2 regions of the Paenibacillus sp. 481 genome follow, and region 2 is predicted to be linked to the other one. Evidence: riboswitches for the same ligand, from Rfam matches in the RefSeq annotation. Region 2 holds a riboswitch; the other holds the start of a gene.
What was found. A riboswitch is a leader RNA that binds a small molecule or an ion and turns the genes downstream of it on or off. The one in region 2 is predicted to bind cyclic di-AMP.

Region 1: another riboswitch for cyclic di-AMP. It lies ahead of KIK04_RS09700 (C40 family peptidase); the one in region 2 lies ahead of KIK04_RS05635 (TrkH family potassium uptake protein).

The regions. Positions count from the first base shown of each region.
Region 1 covers NZ_CP075175.1:2,241,825-2,249,850, forward strand. The annotation lists gene KIK04_RS09690 (M1 family metallopeptidase) at 1-1,234, shown strand, start outside; gene KIK04_RS09695 (carbamoyl transferase) at 1,240-2,055, shown strand; cyclic di-AMP (ydaO/yuaA leader) riboswitch at 2,332-2,477, shown strand; gene KIK04_RS09700 (C40 family peptidase) at 2,481-2,975, shown strand; gene KIK04_RS09705 (efflux RND transporter permease subunit) at 3,214-6,423, opposite strand; gene KIK04_RS09710 (TetR/AcrR family transcriptional regulator) at 6,693-7,589, shown strand; gene KIK04_RS09715 (shikimate kinase) at 7,713-8,026, opposite strand, start outside.
Region 2 covers NZ_CP075175.1:1,329,565-1,337,590, forward strand. The annotation lists gene KIK04_RS05630 (potassium channel family protein) at 71-739, opposite strand; gene KIK04_RS05635 (TrkH family potassium uptake protein) at 844-2,169, opposite strand; cyclic di-AMP (ydaO/yuaA leader) riboswitch at 2,261-2,448, opposite strand; gene KIK04_RS05640 (CPBP family intramembrane glutamic endopeptidase) at 2,659-4,341, shown strand; gene uvrC (excinuclease ABC subunit UvrC) at 4,464-6,464, opposite strand; gene KIK04_RS05650 (RDD family protein) at 6,725-7,795, opposite strand; gene trxA (thioredoxin) at 7,994-8,026, opposite strand, start outside.

The sequences.
Region 1 (8,026 bases), 910 kb from region 2:
TTTCAGCATTTATAGTGTCCGAATTAAAGTGCCTGAGCCATATATCGTGGCTGCAACTGGGTTTCCGACGAAGACACCTGTAAATGAGCAGGGCTGGAAAACGTATCAATTTTATGCCGATGATGTGCACGACTTTGCATGGGCTGCTTCGCCTAACTTCGTCTACTTTGAAGAACCTTTTTCGGCCAAGCATGTACCTGGGGTGCGCATTAAGCTTTATTTGGACCCGAAGCATAAGGAACTGAAAGAAAGATATTTATATGCGGCCAAAACAGCCTTGGCTAAATATAGCGAGTGGTACGGAGAGTATCCTTATTCGACGCTGTCGATTGTCGTTCCGCCTAAATCGGCTAATGGTGCTGGGGGCATGGAGTACCCTACGCTCGTTACCGCCTTTGGCGCGGAGGACGATAGCCCTGGCTACGATTTAGAAAGAACCGTCGTACACGAAATTGGCCATCAATATTTTTATGGCCTGCTCGCCTCCAATGAATTCGAAGAGGCATGGCTAGATGAGGGCTTCACTTCTTATGCAGAAGATAAGTTGATGGAAGAAGAATTCGGTGTCACGCCTAACTTGGCCGTACAGGCGAGCTACATTACGAGCCCAGCGCCATTGAAGCTTGAGGCATGGCGCTACAACCATCAAGATCATTACGCCGAAAATGTGTACTTGCGTGCCAAGCTCGTGCTACGAGCGATGGAGGCTCAAGTCGGGGACAAGACCATGCAGCGCATATTGCGAACGTACACGCAGAAGTACCGCTTCAAACATCCGACTACTGCCGATTTCCAACGGGTCGTCGAGCAGGTGACGAAGCAAAAATGGACCCAATTTTTCAATCAATATGTGTACAGTGACAAAATGGCTGACTTTGCGGTTGAAAGTATCCAGACCGAGCGAATTGCCCAAGGAAACGATAATCACTACGAATCTACCGTACATATTCGGAAGCTGGGAGCCGATTATCCGAACATCACCATTGTGTTCAGCTTTGCTGACGGCAGCATTACACGCAAAGTATGGAATGGCGATGGTGATCGCATTCGCTACAAGATTAGCCACCCCAAACCGTTAGAATGGGTCATGGTTGATCCCCTTTACAAAATCGTGCTCGAAAATAAGCATATTAACAATTATATGCGAGCTGAGGTTGAAGAACCGTTGCGAACGCGCTCCAATTTGACTGTCGTTAAATTAATGGAAGCGATAACGAACGTGCTAGGGTGGTGATAACGATGAAATTATATGTACATGAAGGATGGACTTGGTTAAAAGATCATGTGTATATCGGCATTATTTTGTTCTTATATCAGCTGCTGTGGGGCTTTTTTCTGTACCGATTCATCGAAGATATCGTCGTTCCCGTGCTCCATCGTTACCCTAACCCCCCGCCAACTGAACTAAGTGCGCAGCTGTTTATAATGGAAAGCCAGTTTCATTTGATGAAGACGAGCGAGTATACACCTTATTTGTGGACGGCACTAGCGTTTATTGTTGTTCACATGCTACTGACCCCGCTCATCCATGCTGGCCTATTTTACTCCATGGCGCACTCGCGTGTAGGACTTAGCTTTTTTAAAGGCATCAAAACAACGTGGAAATCGATACTATTTTTATATGTGTTGGAAATGACCGTACTCTTGGCACCGGCCTACTGGTTCATACCGCTGGCAGCAAAGTCATTAGCTAGGCATCCGAGCTTACAAACACTCCTTACTGATTTGTTACCATTCGCGCTCGTATGGGCTTTAGGCGGCTGGCTGTTACACCATGTGTTCCTCTTTTTAAAATTTGGCGTCGCTTCTGAGACGGCACTGCATCGTGCTCTTGGTATTGGCATAAGGCGCTTGCTGCCTACACTTGGACTATCGGCCCTATTTATGGCTATAGGCTTGGCGTGCAGCATAGCTGTAACCAGTGCAGCTTTCTTATGGACGGGAATGACGGCACTTATTTTGCAGCAAGCGTTCCCAGCCGTGCGCGTATTTCTTAAAATGTGGGGGCTATCTGCCCGCTACGCGGTATGGCGCGAAGCAGACAACACGAAGTAGTTACGGTAGTTACAGTAGTTAACGAGCGGTTGCTGAATAATCGTTGTCGAACCATTTCCTGACCGTTACATTTATCGAACAGATCTTGCATAAAAAGGCTTGCTTGTCGTCGGCTATTGCCGATCAAGCAAGTTTTTTTTGTGAATAGGGCAAAAATGGTTTGTAAAAACAAAACCCGTCTGCTAAAATAAACCTTAGATTTGTTACAACTTTGTAATTAAATCAGATCTAGTTCTTTCAATTTTGTAATTTATGTACCGTAATCTAGATGTGACATTCCAAAATGCGCCGAATTCCCGTCCACATCCGGGAAACGGGGGAACCAGTCTTTACGGGTGAATTGATCTTGCCGCAAGCAGAGATCATAGGTTACCTTCAACCGAACCCTTCAGCTAACCTCGCAGGCAAGGAAGGGGCTTAACCAATTGAAAAAGAAGCTGGCTACAGCGGTGCTGGGTCTGAGCGTCCTGTTCTCTTTTAGTACAGGCAGCGCATTTGCAGCATCCAAGATGGACAATACGATCGAAGACTTACTAGGAGTTCCGTATTCATACGGAGGTTCGACAACAAGCGGTTTTGACTGCTCGGGCTTTACGAAATACGTATTCGACAAAATGGGCATCGATTTGACTCGTTCCTCTTCCTCGCAATTTGAAGAAGGAGATAAGGTCAGCAAAGATGAACTCCGTCCTGGAGACTTGGTCTTTTTTAACACTAGCGGTAAAGGTGTATCACACGTTGGTATTTTTGTCGGTAACGGCAAGTTTGCTCATTCGGCATCCAACGACGGTGTACGCATCGACAAACTAAGCATGGACTATTATGAGAAGCGCTATTTGGGCGCTCGTCGCGTAATGGCCGAAGAGAAGTTCGACAGTTACGCGAGCTATGCAGTTGCAACTGCACAGAGCGGCAAATAGCATTCATTTCACGTTATAAGCTATTCGTTTATGGGACAAGCTTGGTAAAAGGCGATATTATCGCACTTTACCAGGCTTGTTTTATTTCAGGTTGAACATCGTATAATTCGTATTACCCTTTTTTTCAAAAAGTAACACAAACGCTATCATTCCACACTGCCTAGCAAACAAGCAAAAAGAGAGCCATTCCCCAATCATGGAGAACAGCTCTCTATTTCTTTACGTTTATGGTTTATCGTTAGGCAGCAGCATTATGATTCGATTTCTTGCGGCGCAGCTTCACGATCATCTCATAGACGATCGGTACGATAAGCAGCGTCAGCAGTGTCGAACTGGTCAAGCCACCGATTACCGTCACACCGAGACCACGAGAGATTACGCCGCCGCCTTCCATCCCGATAGCCAGCGGAATTAACGCCCCGATCGTCGCGATCGCCGTCATCAGAATAGGACGGAGACGCGTCGTTGCCGCTTCTAGCAAGGCTTCACGTACAGAATAGCCTTCCTCTTCCTTTTGGATAACACGGTCAATCAATACAATTGCATTCGTCACAACGATACCGATCAGCATCAGCATACCGATAAGTGCAGATATACTAATCGTCTCCCCAGCTATATAGAGAGCCACCATCGCTCCGATAACCGTAAATGGAAGCGAGAACAGGATAGCGAATGGCGCCGCTCCACCGCCGAAAGTGATAACTAAAATCAAGTACACAATAGCGATCGCCGCCAACATGGCAACTCCAAGCTGTGTAAACGATTCTTGAATATCAGCCGTCACACCGCCTGTGGAAATCTCAACACCAGTCGGAAGTTTCATTGCATCTACTTCCTTCTGAGCAGCAGCCGATACTTCGCCAACGTTGGCTCCGTTTATTTTGCCGCTGACATCAAGCACAAGACGACCATTTTTGCGTGTAATCGTATCCGATGTTGTACCTTCGTTCACCTTAACGACTTCAGACACTTTAACCTTGGTTCCAAGAGGAGTCGTCAATTCGCGATTCAACAGGTCATCTACCGACTTCGTCTTTTCTTCTTTCACCTGCAAATATACATTCAGCTCTTCCCCGTCCTTCTCGACGGTTGTTAACACAGGCCGTTCCCGCTGTTGACTGAGCAACATGCCGACATCAGCAGACGTTAGGCCATACTGGCTTAGCTTTTTATGATCAATCGAAAATGTGTATTCTTCATATGCGTCAGATAAACTGGACTGCACATCACTTAGACCTTCTACCTTCGCTAACCGCTTTTCTAAATCAGCTACGACAGGCTTCATTTTGTCCAAGTTATCGCCATATACGAACAACTTCAGGTCGTTGCCACTAAAGCCGCCAGAGGCGAAGTCCATCTGCCCCCACTCACCTTTACTCGTCTTCGCCTTTAGATCCTTCATAACTTGATCTTTCAGCTGTGTAAACTCCGGTGTGTCTGGCTTGTACTTCACGAAAAATAGCGCCTGATTGCGCGCACCCGGACTGAACGGATTCTCGCCACCCACTGAGAACTGCACGACTTCTACATGTTCATCTGCTTGGAAGTACGATTCCGCGACCATGGCCGTATCTTTCACTTCATCCAAAGTCTGACCTGCTTCCGGATTATAGGTCGCAATAATCATCTTTTCTTCTTCCGAAGCTATAAAGCTGACACCAACGAGCGGTGCAAGCATCATACTGCTTACGAGCAGCAACACCGCAATCAATGACGTAATCCCTTTATGGTTCAACGACCACTCAAGTGTACGCTTGTATGCCAAAGCCAAGCGGCCTGGCTTATCTTCGTGATGCTGGTGCTTCTCATGAATACCACGCTTGAACATCTGATGCGCCATCATCGGCACAACCGTAACCGCTACGAGCAGAGATGCAAGCAAAGAGAATACGATCGTCAAACCGAACGGCAAGAACAACTCGCCGATCATGCCCGTTACTAGACCGAGCGGCAAGAAGACCGCAATCGTAACAATCGTTGAAGACATAATTGGCACGAACATTTCCTTCGTTGCTTCACGAATTAAGTCCTTGCCCTTAAGCGTCTCCTGCTTTAAAGACATACGGCGGTAGATGTTCTCAACAACAACGATAGAGTCATCTACGACACGTCCAATCGCGACGGTCATCGCACCTAGTGTCATAATATTGAGCGTAATGTCCAACTGATTCAAAAATAGAACGGCAATGAGTAGTGATAATGGTATCGATATCACTGAGATAAGCGTCGTTCCGATGTTGCGTAAAAACAGCAAAATAATGAGCATTGCGAAGCCTGCTCCAAACAGTGCCTTGCTCAACATCGTGTTCACAGATTTCTCAATTGGTGCGCCTTGATCTGAAGTCGCGATGAAATCCAAATCTGCGTACTTGGCTTCGAAATCCTCAGCAACCGCCTTAACTCCGTTAACGACCTCCACCGTATTGGCATCAGCAGCCTTCACAACTTGCATACCGATGGCTTCCTTGCCATTCGTACGAGAAACCGACTCTGCCTTACCAGTCAACTCAATCGTTGCAAGCTCACTTAGCTTGACTGTCGGCAGCTTGATATCCGCATTAGCAGGAGGCGTCATCTTCGCTGGCTGCATACCAGGAGCCGTTGCGCCCCCAGTAGGCACTCCCGGCCGCTGTCCACTTATGCCAGCTGGTGCGCTTCCTGCTCCAGCTGCTCCTGCAGATCCAGTTGCCCCGCTAATGGCTGCTGGTGAATAAGGAATCTCTAGATTTTTCAATTCTTCTAACGTCGTCAACTTACCGTCAACGACAACTGATTGTTCCTTTGACTCGAAATTGTACAAGCCAAGCGGGAAACGCAAGTTGGACGCTTGCAGCAAGCCACGTACTGCCTGTTCCTGCAAACCGTATTTCGCGAGTTGATCAGCCTTGAATGTCAGCTGAACCTCTTCTACATACTGTCCCGCGACTTGGATGTCAGCAACACCCTCTACCCCTTCTAGCTTAGGTATGATCTCTTCTTGCACCTGCTTCGTCAAGGCCGCTAACGACTGCTTTTCGTTAGCCGCACTTAGCGAAATAACAGGAAATGCACTGAAGCTCATTCGTGAAACTTGAGGAGGTTGTACGCCTTCCGGAAGCTTCAGATCGGACAGAACGCTTTTCACTTCAGCCTCTGCTTTTTCCATATCTGTTTCGAATGTATACATAATCGTGACAGCCGATGCATTTTGGAACGATGAAGAGTCAACGACGTCTACTCCGTTCAAGTTCATGACACGCTGTTCGACCAGTTTCGTGACTTCGTCTGACACTTCCTGCGGTGCAGCACCCGGATAGACCGTTGTCACCGTTACAACTGGTGTCGTAATGTCGGGCAAGGTCTCCATTTTCATATTTACACCGGAAAATATTCCTGCACCAATGACAATAATCGTGATTAGCCATATGGCGAACTTGTTCTTCAAAGAAAAATTAATAATGCTATTCAACTTCTCGCCCCCACTGTTGTTATTAACCTCTGTATGAATAGGCCTATGATTCCCTTTTGACCGACTGGTCATAACAATATAAAATATAACTGACTGGACAGTCATAGTCAACTACACGTTAACGACCTTCGATAAACGATATGATAATCTGTGCAGCACAGGCTATTTACCTTTTCGATAAAAAATGAGTCCATCTGTAAAGCCCATTATTGACGATTATTGCAAACAGGTCATAATGGAGTGAGCGGATACATATGGGAGTGTTATACATGAAGGAAAAAGAAAAACGGATTTTGGAAGCAGGCATGAAGCTATTCGCTCGTAAAGGCGTTATTGCGACGTCCATTCAGGAGATTGCTACCGAGAGTGGTATTTCTAAGGGCTCTTTCTATTTGTACTTTGAGTCGAAGGAAGCGTTGATGCTTGCTATTTTTAACTACTATTACGACCAAATACAAAACCGGATTACCGAAGTCGCTCTCCAATACGAGGAACCGAAGGAACGGTTTATCCAACAGTTGCGCATTCAATTGGAAGAAATCGCAAAGCATAAAGAGTTTATCGTCATCCACGCGCGTGAGCATGCCATCCCGTTCAATGCCGAGATCGCGAAGTTTATACATGCCATGCGTGAGGATGCTTTTACTTTTTACCATAGTCATCTGACAACCGTGTATGGAGAACGTGTAGAGCGCTATGCAACAGATTTGACGATGCTCCTACAGGGCATGCTTCATACGCTTTTGGAGATGATTATTTTACAAGAGGAAGAGCTGGACTTGCATGAGGCAGCAGCTTACCTCGTTCAGCGAGTGGAGCATTTGCTAGAAGGATTCGAGCGGACTGGGGAGAAGACCCTCTTCAAATTGTCCAGTACTAATATGATGTGTCTCTCACTAGGCGCTAGCCCGCAAGATCCTAAGCCGGCACTGCTGCGCGAGCTTCGAATCCTGCTAGACGAAGCATCCCTTACAGCTAATGACGAGCATCTTGTCGTCACACTGGAAGTGCTGCTCGAGGAGCTGTCAGCAAGCGAACCGCGCCAGCCGATCGTGGAAGGCATGCTTTACAACTTGAGGCATTATGACATGATGGAGAAGTTAGTCGAGTCTATCCGCACACTCTTTTGTACTTCTGCTGCTTCCCGTAGCCCCATCAAAAGCTGATAAACGAAGATCGCTCTTCAGATCAGATACACATCTAAAAAAGGTGAAGGAACAGCCTCAACGGACTGATTCCTTCACCTCGTATAGGATGGGGTCATATATACTGTTATGTAATATATGTTCTTAAGAGATATGTCCAATGATTTGCTCGGCAACCTCGTCAGCAGACTTCCCATTTGAATATATCATATGTTTGGCCAACGTCTTATTCGACTTATGCGTTATAAAATGTTCGTTCAGCTCTACTACAGCTGGATCATCAGTAACATGGCGTAATCTTTCATTTAATACCCTTACAGACTCTTCAACATCTTCGCTAGGGAGCAGCAAAAAAATATTCGCATACGGCTGCAACACAGCCTGTACCTGTTGTAGCAGCATCTCATCTTCATAGACAGAGTGTCCCCCGCCAAAGTCAATAATGTGATCAGGGAAGT
Region 2 (8,026 bases):
AGGGTCGTGACCCAAACGTTTAGAACGTTTAGAAGTCACGACCCCCTTTATTACTGCTTATCACCGTTTATTACAGTCTATCAATGATAACGTCCTCAAATTCTTCAATTTGCTCATTCGTACCAATGAGGACCATAATGTCTTTTTCACTAAGGACATCTTCCGCCGTCGGCGCAATAATAATTCCGCCCTCTTTGTTGAGAGCAACAATGCTGCACCCGAAGCGCGAACGTGTATTTAAATCTCGAAGCGACATGCCATCCAAGCAATTCGGCACACTAAGCTCTACAATTGTGTAATCTTTAGACAGCTCGATATAATCGAGCAAGTTCGGAGAGACAAGTTGATGCGCGACCCGAATACCCATGTCTCGCTCAGGGTAAATAATCCGATCGACACCAATTCGGTCGAGTACTCTGCCATGCAACTCGGTTACGGCCTTCGCAACGACCCGCTTGAGACCGAGCTCCTTCATCTGAATGCTGACGAGTATGCTCGTCTGAATATCGTTGCCAATCGCAACGATGACGCAGTCAAAGTTGCGGATGCCGAGCGAGCGCAGCACTTCCTCATCAGTCGCATCTGCGACCACAGCATGAGTAACAATGCCGTTCATTTCGTCTACGACTTCCTCATCTTTATCGATGCCTAGCACCTGATGCCCGAGCTTCACGAGCTCCTTTGCTAAACTAGATCCAAATCGGCCCATGCCGACGACTGCAAATTGCTGTAACACCATCTTGACGTAATCCCCTTCGTCCAATACTCATTCAACTATTTATTCCCTCGTAGCCACCAATTGATGCTTGCCTTGTGGGAACCTGTTCATTCCTGTGTGCAAGGTTATCCAATTGTAATTTTACCTTCTGGATGACGGTACAGCTCGCGCTCGCTTTTCGGTCCAAGCGCGTACGCCAATGTCAGTGGTCCAAGCCGGCCAGCAAACATCGTTACACATAACAACAACTTGCCGATATCAGACAATTCAGGCGTAATGCCCATCGACAGGCCGACCGTGCCAAATGCTGATGTCGTTTCAAACAAAATTTTGATGAACAGTTGATCCTCGGTCGTCGTCAAAATCATCGTAATGATGATGACCCACGACAAAGCCAGCAGCGTTAGTGTTACCGCTTTAAAAATACGGTCAATCGCAAGGCGGTTACGAAACAATACAATATCCTCTTTACCGCGAATCATCGCAATAACCGCGCCAATCAATATGGCAAACGTCGTCGTCTTAATCCCACCGCCTGTCGACCCTGGCGAAGCACCGATAAACATCAAAATAATAATAAAAAACTGTGATGCTTGGCGCATAGCCCCGATATCGATGGAGTTAGGCCCTGCCGTACGTGGTGATACGGATTGGAACAGCGAAGCCCAGAACTTCTCCCACCCGTTCATACTGCCTAATGTCTTAGTGTTCGTAAACTCGAATACGAGAATAACGATCGCACCTAGGACAATTAGCAAGCTCGTCATCGATATAACCACTTTACTATGCAGCGAAAGCCGCTTAGTCGTCTTATAATCGAACAAGTCTGACAGCACAATAAAGCCGAGGCCGCCCGATATAATTAAAAACATGGTGACGAGGTTCACGATAGGGTCCCCTACATAACTGGTGAAGCTAGAGAACGGACCACTAATCGGGCCAAACAAATCAAATCCCGCATTGTTAAATAAGGAAATGGCATGAAAAATCCCATAATATATAGCCTGTCCAATCGGCATATCAAATGACCAGCGGAGAGCGAACAAGATCGCCGCCGTCCCTTCGATAATAAAAGCAAACATGACTACTTTCCGAATAAGGCGCACGATCCCCTCCATGCTGCCTTGATTTAACGCTTCCTGCAAAATAAGCCGATCTTTAAGCGAAATCCGCTTTTTGAAGGCAAAGGCAATCAGTGTTGCCATCGTCATAAATCCTAAGCCGCCCACTTGAATCAAACATAGAAGCACAATTTGCCCGAACAGCGTAAAATGTGTTCCCGTATCCACGACAACTAGCCCCGTTACACACGTCGCGGATGTAGCGGTGAAGAGCGCGTCGATAAAGGATAAAGTTTTTCCGTCGGTGTTGGACAACGGAAGCATAAGTAAAAATGCCCCAAATAAAATAATAAATGCGAACCCTGATACTAAAGTTTGCGGGGGCGTCAAATGCCAACGTTTTGCTGAAAGCAATGTTTTCAGAGCTTACACCTCTTTTTAGTCACGAAAAAAAGCACTGGAAATCCCAATGCTCGCGCTGGTATCCTGACGTAAAATGCCTACGAGGTTAGCTGACGGATTCGGGCACGTCCAGGTCGCCCTATTCATCTGACCAACGATACGGAAAGCACAATATCCTACTTTCACGTCGTTAATCAGTACGAAATTCACCCCAAAAATTCGGTTCCCCCGCTTTCGCAACTATGCGAAACTCGGCTTGTTATTCGATTCATAACGAGATTATAAACGTTTAGTTAGCCACACACAAAGTCATAGAACGCGCAAAAATGCAATAAAAAGCGGTGAAATAGCGGCAGATAACGCTTACAAACGGTTGTTTTCACGCTGTCATTTCGTAAAACGTCGATTTTCAAGCCTTCTCTTGCTAAACTATACAAATAATCTTATTTGCACGAACAAAATGGAGGTGAACCTCACATGAAATTGAAGCAAAACCGTACTCGTCTGCCACGCTTTCTAATAGCTGCATCCGCTATTGGATTTCTATTATTCCTGATGATGCAGATCATCATCCCACAACTACAGAGCCAGCAAGCAGTGGAGCCTAACTTGCGCTTACTGTCCAAGTCAGAGGCCGAAGCACGAGCGACTTCATTCATCCAACAGCAATGGAGCGGAGACATTAGGGTCGCTCCACACAGCGATACTTCGGTCGTGTATACGACGAACAAAATGTTTTCGGGCTACGTCAATAAGGAAGGCGTACTCGAACAGTACAAGCGCTGGGATAAACAGGCGCCTATGGATACGTATCGCGTCCTGCTTCCTGTCCTTGCAGGTGAGCAAGCTGGGACACTACGTGTTGACATTCATCTGACAACAGGCAGTGTCGTCGGATTTGGTTTCGTGAGCGATGATACACTTACATCCACATCCACAAAAAGAACACAGCAGTCACTGCCTGATTCATCACCATCGACAGCTACACATCAGACGCAGCAAGCCAAACTTGCAGAGGAAGCGGCTTATTCACTCGGCTGGAAGAAACAATCGTTCGTACTGGATCGCGAACTGCCCAATCATACTTATCTGTTTCACGTCCCGACCGCAAAAGTAGGACAATCCAAGCTGCATATTGAAGTTGAAGTGGCCGACCGTGCCGTTATTCGAGCCGAACCTGTGTGGGTCGTTCCTGATGCTTATGAACAACTCATTCAGAAGCAGACAGATACGGCACAAAACGTATACCGTTACGGTTATTTGTGGGTCTCATTTGCCCTCAGTGCACTCGCTATTTTGATGTGCATTCGATATCGGAACACGGTTCGCTTCGGTTCCAACACGATGATCGCGCTGACACTCGTGTCGGGCGGAATTTCACTGCTGCACATTTGGAATGTACTGCCTAGCCAAATTGCGCTGGAACTAGAAGTACCAGCTGCCAAGCTCAATTTGACATTTATTTCGCTCATTCAATACGGAATTACACTTATTCAAGGCATTGGAGTCTATTTTGCGCTCGTCGCAGGACGCCAATTATGGAAAGACACGACGTACGGCGACCTGATGCCAACATGGCGTAATGCGCATTTTGGTCATCATCTTGTGCGCTCCCTTTGGCTTGGACTTCTTTTTGCTGGGTTGTTGCTTGGCGTTCAGACGATCATTTTCTTCTGCTTAGAACGGGGGTTTGATACTTGGACGGCGAATGATGCCCAACAATCGCCTCTCAATATGACATACATGGCTTTTTTCCCGTTACTTGCTTGGGTAGCAGCCATTTCAGAAGAAGTCGTGTATCGTTTGTTCGGGGTAGGTTTATTTTTACGGTGGCTACGCAATCCGTGGCTCGCAGGCATGATTCCAACCTTGATTTGGGCATTCGGACATGTCCTTTATCCGGTATATCCGTTCTATTCCCGGCCACTTGAACTGCTTATAATCGGGTTCTGCTTTTTGTTTATTATGGTGAAACACGGATTTTGGACTGCTTTATTTGCACACTTGATGATTGACACGATACTTATGTCGCAATATTTTTTATGGAGCGGATCACTCGGCAGTGTATTCGTTGGTATCACTTACTTGCTATTGCCTATCGTTATTGTGTATGTCATTCGCGCCTATCACAGCAGGCCATTCGCAAAGTTCACTGGCTAAATGCCCTACTATAAAAAGAACCCTTAACTCTTCCGCCTCGGATTCAGCTGAACCAAAGCGAAATGGGTTAAGGGTTCTTTACTGGATTAGTATCGTTACTGTTGCCTACTAAGACTCATTTGCTACTGGGACTCATCGGATATCCGCTCATCATCTGCTACAGGCTCATCTTCCTGCTCGTTGCGCAGCGATTGCAAAATGGTGCGTGCCAGCTTGTCGCCAATTCCGACTGGGCGGAAATCTTCAACCGCAGCCTCGCGTATTTTTTTAAGCGAGCCAAAATGCTTGAGCAGCATTTTGCGCCGCTTCTCGCCAATGCCCGGAATCGAATCCAATGCCGATGTAACCATCGATTTGGCACGCCGCTCGCGGTGAAACGTAATGGCGAAGCGATGCACCTCGTCTTGGATGCGCTGCAACAAGTAAAATTCTTGACTGTCTCGCGGCAGCGGCACGACTTGCGGCGGATCGCCAGCCATAAGCTGTGCCGTTTTGTGCTTGGCATCTTTGACTAAGCCGCAGACCGGCACAGCAAGTCCAAGCTCATTTTCCAGCACGTCAAGCGCAGCAGATATTTGTCCTCGCCCGCCGTCCACAATAATGAGGCCTGGCAGCTCCAACTGCTCCTTGAGCACGCGCTCATAACGGCGGCGAATCACTTCTCGCATCGTTTCATAATCGTCAGGGCCTTGTACGGTCCGTACTTTATATTTGCGATATTCCTTCTTATCTGGCTTACCGTCAACAAATACGACCATTGCAGACACCGGGTCAGCACCTTGGATGTTAGAGTTATCAAATGCCTCGATACGGCCGCCTGCAATATCAATCCCTATGGCCTCACCTAATCGTTCGACTGCGTGCAGCGTACGCTCCTCATCACGCTCCAGCAGCTTAAATTTCTCATTCAGCACTACACGCGCATTGTCTGCGGCCATCGTAATCATTTGCTTTTTCAAACCACGCTTCGGCACAAGCACCTTCGTCTTTAACCACTGTTGGAGCGCTTCTACACCTGTATCGGCCTGCTCCTGCAATGTATCTAATTCCGTTGCTTCGTCCGTCTCTTGTTCAGACTCGTGAATGGACTCGCGTTCCGCTTCCCGCTCCAACTCCGACTCCTGCTTCAGTTCCAACTCCAAGCCCGCTTCCTCCGCATAAGGCTCGGGCAGCAAAATTTCCTTCGGCACGGCTGGATTCTCACTATAATATTGCGTAACAAACGTCATGAAATCATCGTATGCATGGCCATAGTACGGAAACTTCGTCGTATGACGCTCGATCAACTTCCCTTGGCGCACGTACAAAATTTGTACACACATCCAACCCTTATCGACCGCATACCCGAATACGTCTCGATCTTGATTGTCTGCCGTATTAATCTTCTGCTTCTCCATAATCGCATCAATCGCCAATAACTGATCACGGTACTCCTTGGCCCGCTCAAAATGAAGTTCTTCTGCCGCTTCCTCCATTTTACGCTTTAATTCTTTCTTAATCTCATCGTGGCCACCGTTCAGAAATTTCGCAATCTCCTGCACCATCGTTTCATACTGCACTTCCGTGACTTCCTCTACACACGGGGCCAAGCACTGCCCGATATGGTAATACAAGCAGACCCGATCCGGCAGTGTGCGACATTTGCGCAGCGGATATAAGCGATCAAGCAGCTTTTTCGTCTGCTGGGCTGCATACGAATTCGGATAAGGGCCGAAATACTTCGCCTTATCCTTAAACACTTTGCGAGTCACCTCCAAGCGGGGATGGCGCTCGTTCGTAATTTTTATATAAGGAAACGTCTTATCATCTTTCAGCAAGACGTTATAACGCGGATGATGCTTCTTAATCAAGTTACACTCTAAAATGAGCGCCTCCATATTGGACGAGGTAACAATATACTCAAAATCACGTATTTCAGACACCAAACGCTGCGTCTTCCCGTCATGACTACCTGAAAAATAAGAGCGGACGCGATTTTTTAACACTTTCGCTTTCCCTACATATATGATGTGGCCATCGCGATTTTTCATCAAATAGCAGCCTGACGAATCAGGGAGCAGAGCAAGCTTATTGCGGATACGTTCCAACGCTTGTTCACGTTCCTCAAGGTCTTTGCCCGTCAGCTCCTGCTCTTTCTCGTCTACGTATCGTTCATGCCAACGTTCCTTCCAGCGCTCAGAGCGCGAGATAGCAGGCTTTTCTATTTCAGCTGCACCATTCCCGCCATTCCCTTTATGGGATGGGTGTTGCTTGTCATCTTCACTCAAACGGGCATCTCCTTTCCGCTTGTTCCCCTATTGTTCCCCTTTTCTTATTGTATACGAGTGAGCAACAAAGAAAAAGCCTTCCTAACAGGAAAGCTAGGAAAGCTTTGTAAGAGCTATTAATTACCGTATGCCGGCCTAAAGCTGGCCACGATCTTATGAAGCTCATCTTTGTATGTTGCGTATTTGTAATTTACAACACCCGCGATGACATGATGATAATAATCTTGTGTACCTACAACCGTGTAAATATATGTACTATTATCCTCTTTCATGATCAGTTCCATCGCAGGGTCACCGTTTTTAAGGGTCACACGTCGCTCTGATGATACGCTAACTTTAGCTGGAAATTGTTCTTTTATTTCTTCCACATAAGTATCCAGTGTGTAAGTTGTAGCCAGCTCACTTCTTTTGTAAGAGTTTATGTACAGTAAACGTTGCTCTCTTTTATCTTTAATGGCAAGACCGGTCTCACGATCAGCATCGAACTTATAATCATGAATCCAGTCCTCAGTCGCTGTAATCTGAAATAAACCATCATTCGTTCTGAACTTCTTCTCCGCCGCGACAGCGGAATCCGAAGCTATAGCACGAATACCAAAAAAGACGAACAGCATCGCCACAACAGCACTTATGGAAAATGTAATTAGCAATACGATATTTTTTCTTTTGCTGACTTCAAATAAATCCCTTACATTCACGACAAATGTATCGGCCAACATGTCGCCTAGACGCTGCTTCTTCCTCGATGCCAGTACGGCAACACCAGCTGGCAACGCTCCAATTAAGATCGGATTCGCTTCAATTAAACGCATGAAAGAACGAATGAGCGACTTCACAATGCCTGGCGGCTTACCATCCCGCTTCACCACTTGAATCCGCAGCACAAATTTGCCTAATGTGTAGCCTGTCAGCCCTTCTAAAAACAAAAAATAAGCGCAAATTAACGCTAACCAACTAATTAGCAACCAACTCGACGCCGTCTTATTATGTTCAAAAAGAAATAACCCCGCGAGCAAACTCCCTAAAAATACGAAATCGATGACATACGCAGCCCAGCGCTTGAAAAAAAGGGAGGCTCCGTAGGTAGAAGCAACGTCCTCCATCGTCATTTGATGTTGTTTCCGTTCTGGAGGATTTACATCATCCAAATTAAATCCTTTAAAGCTTTCCACTTGCTGTTCAGTCACAGCGACCCACCTCGTTCTAATCTTGTTGTATATGTCCTGATGGAACATATCACAAATCAAACGATCAATCTATACAAATAATGGGTTGAAAAGTTAATAAAGTATGTACATTCATCGTGATCACGTACTGCAAGACAACCAAAAAAACCCTCCCTTGAAAGAGAGAGCTCTAACGTCGGGAGGGTTATGTGTGTTGAATTATTGATGTTTACCGATCAAGTTCTTCAATGC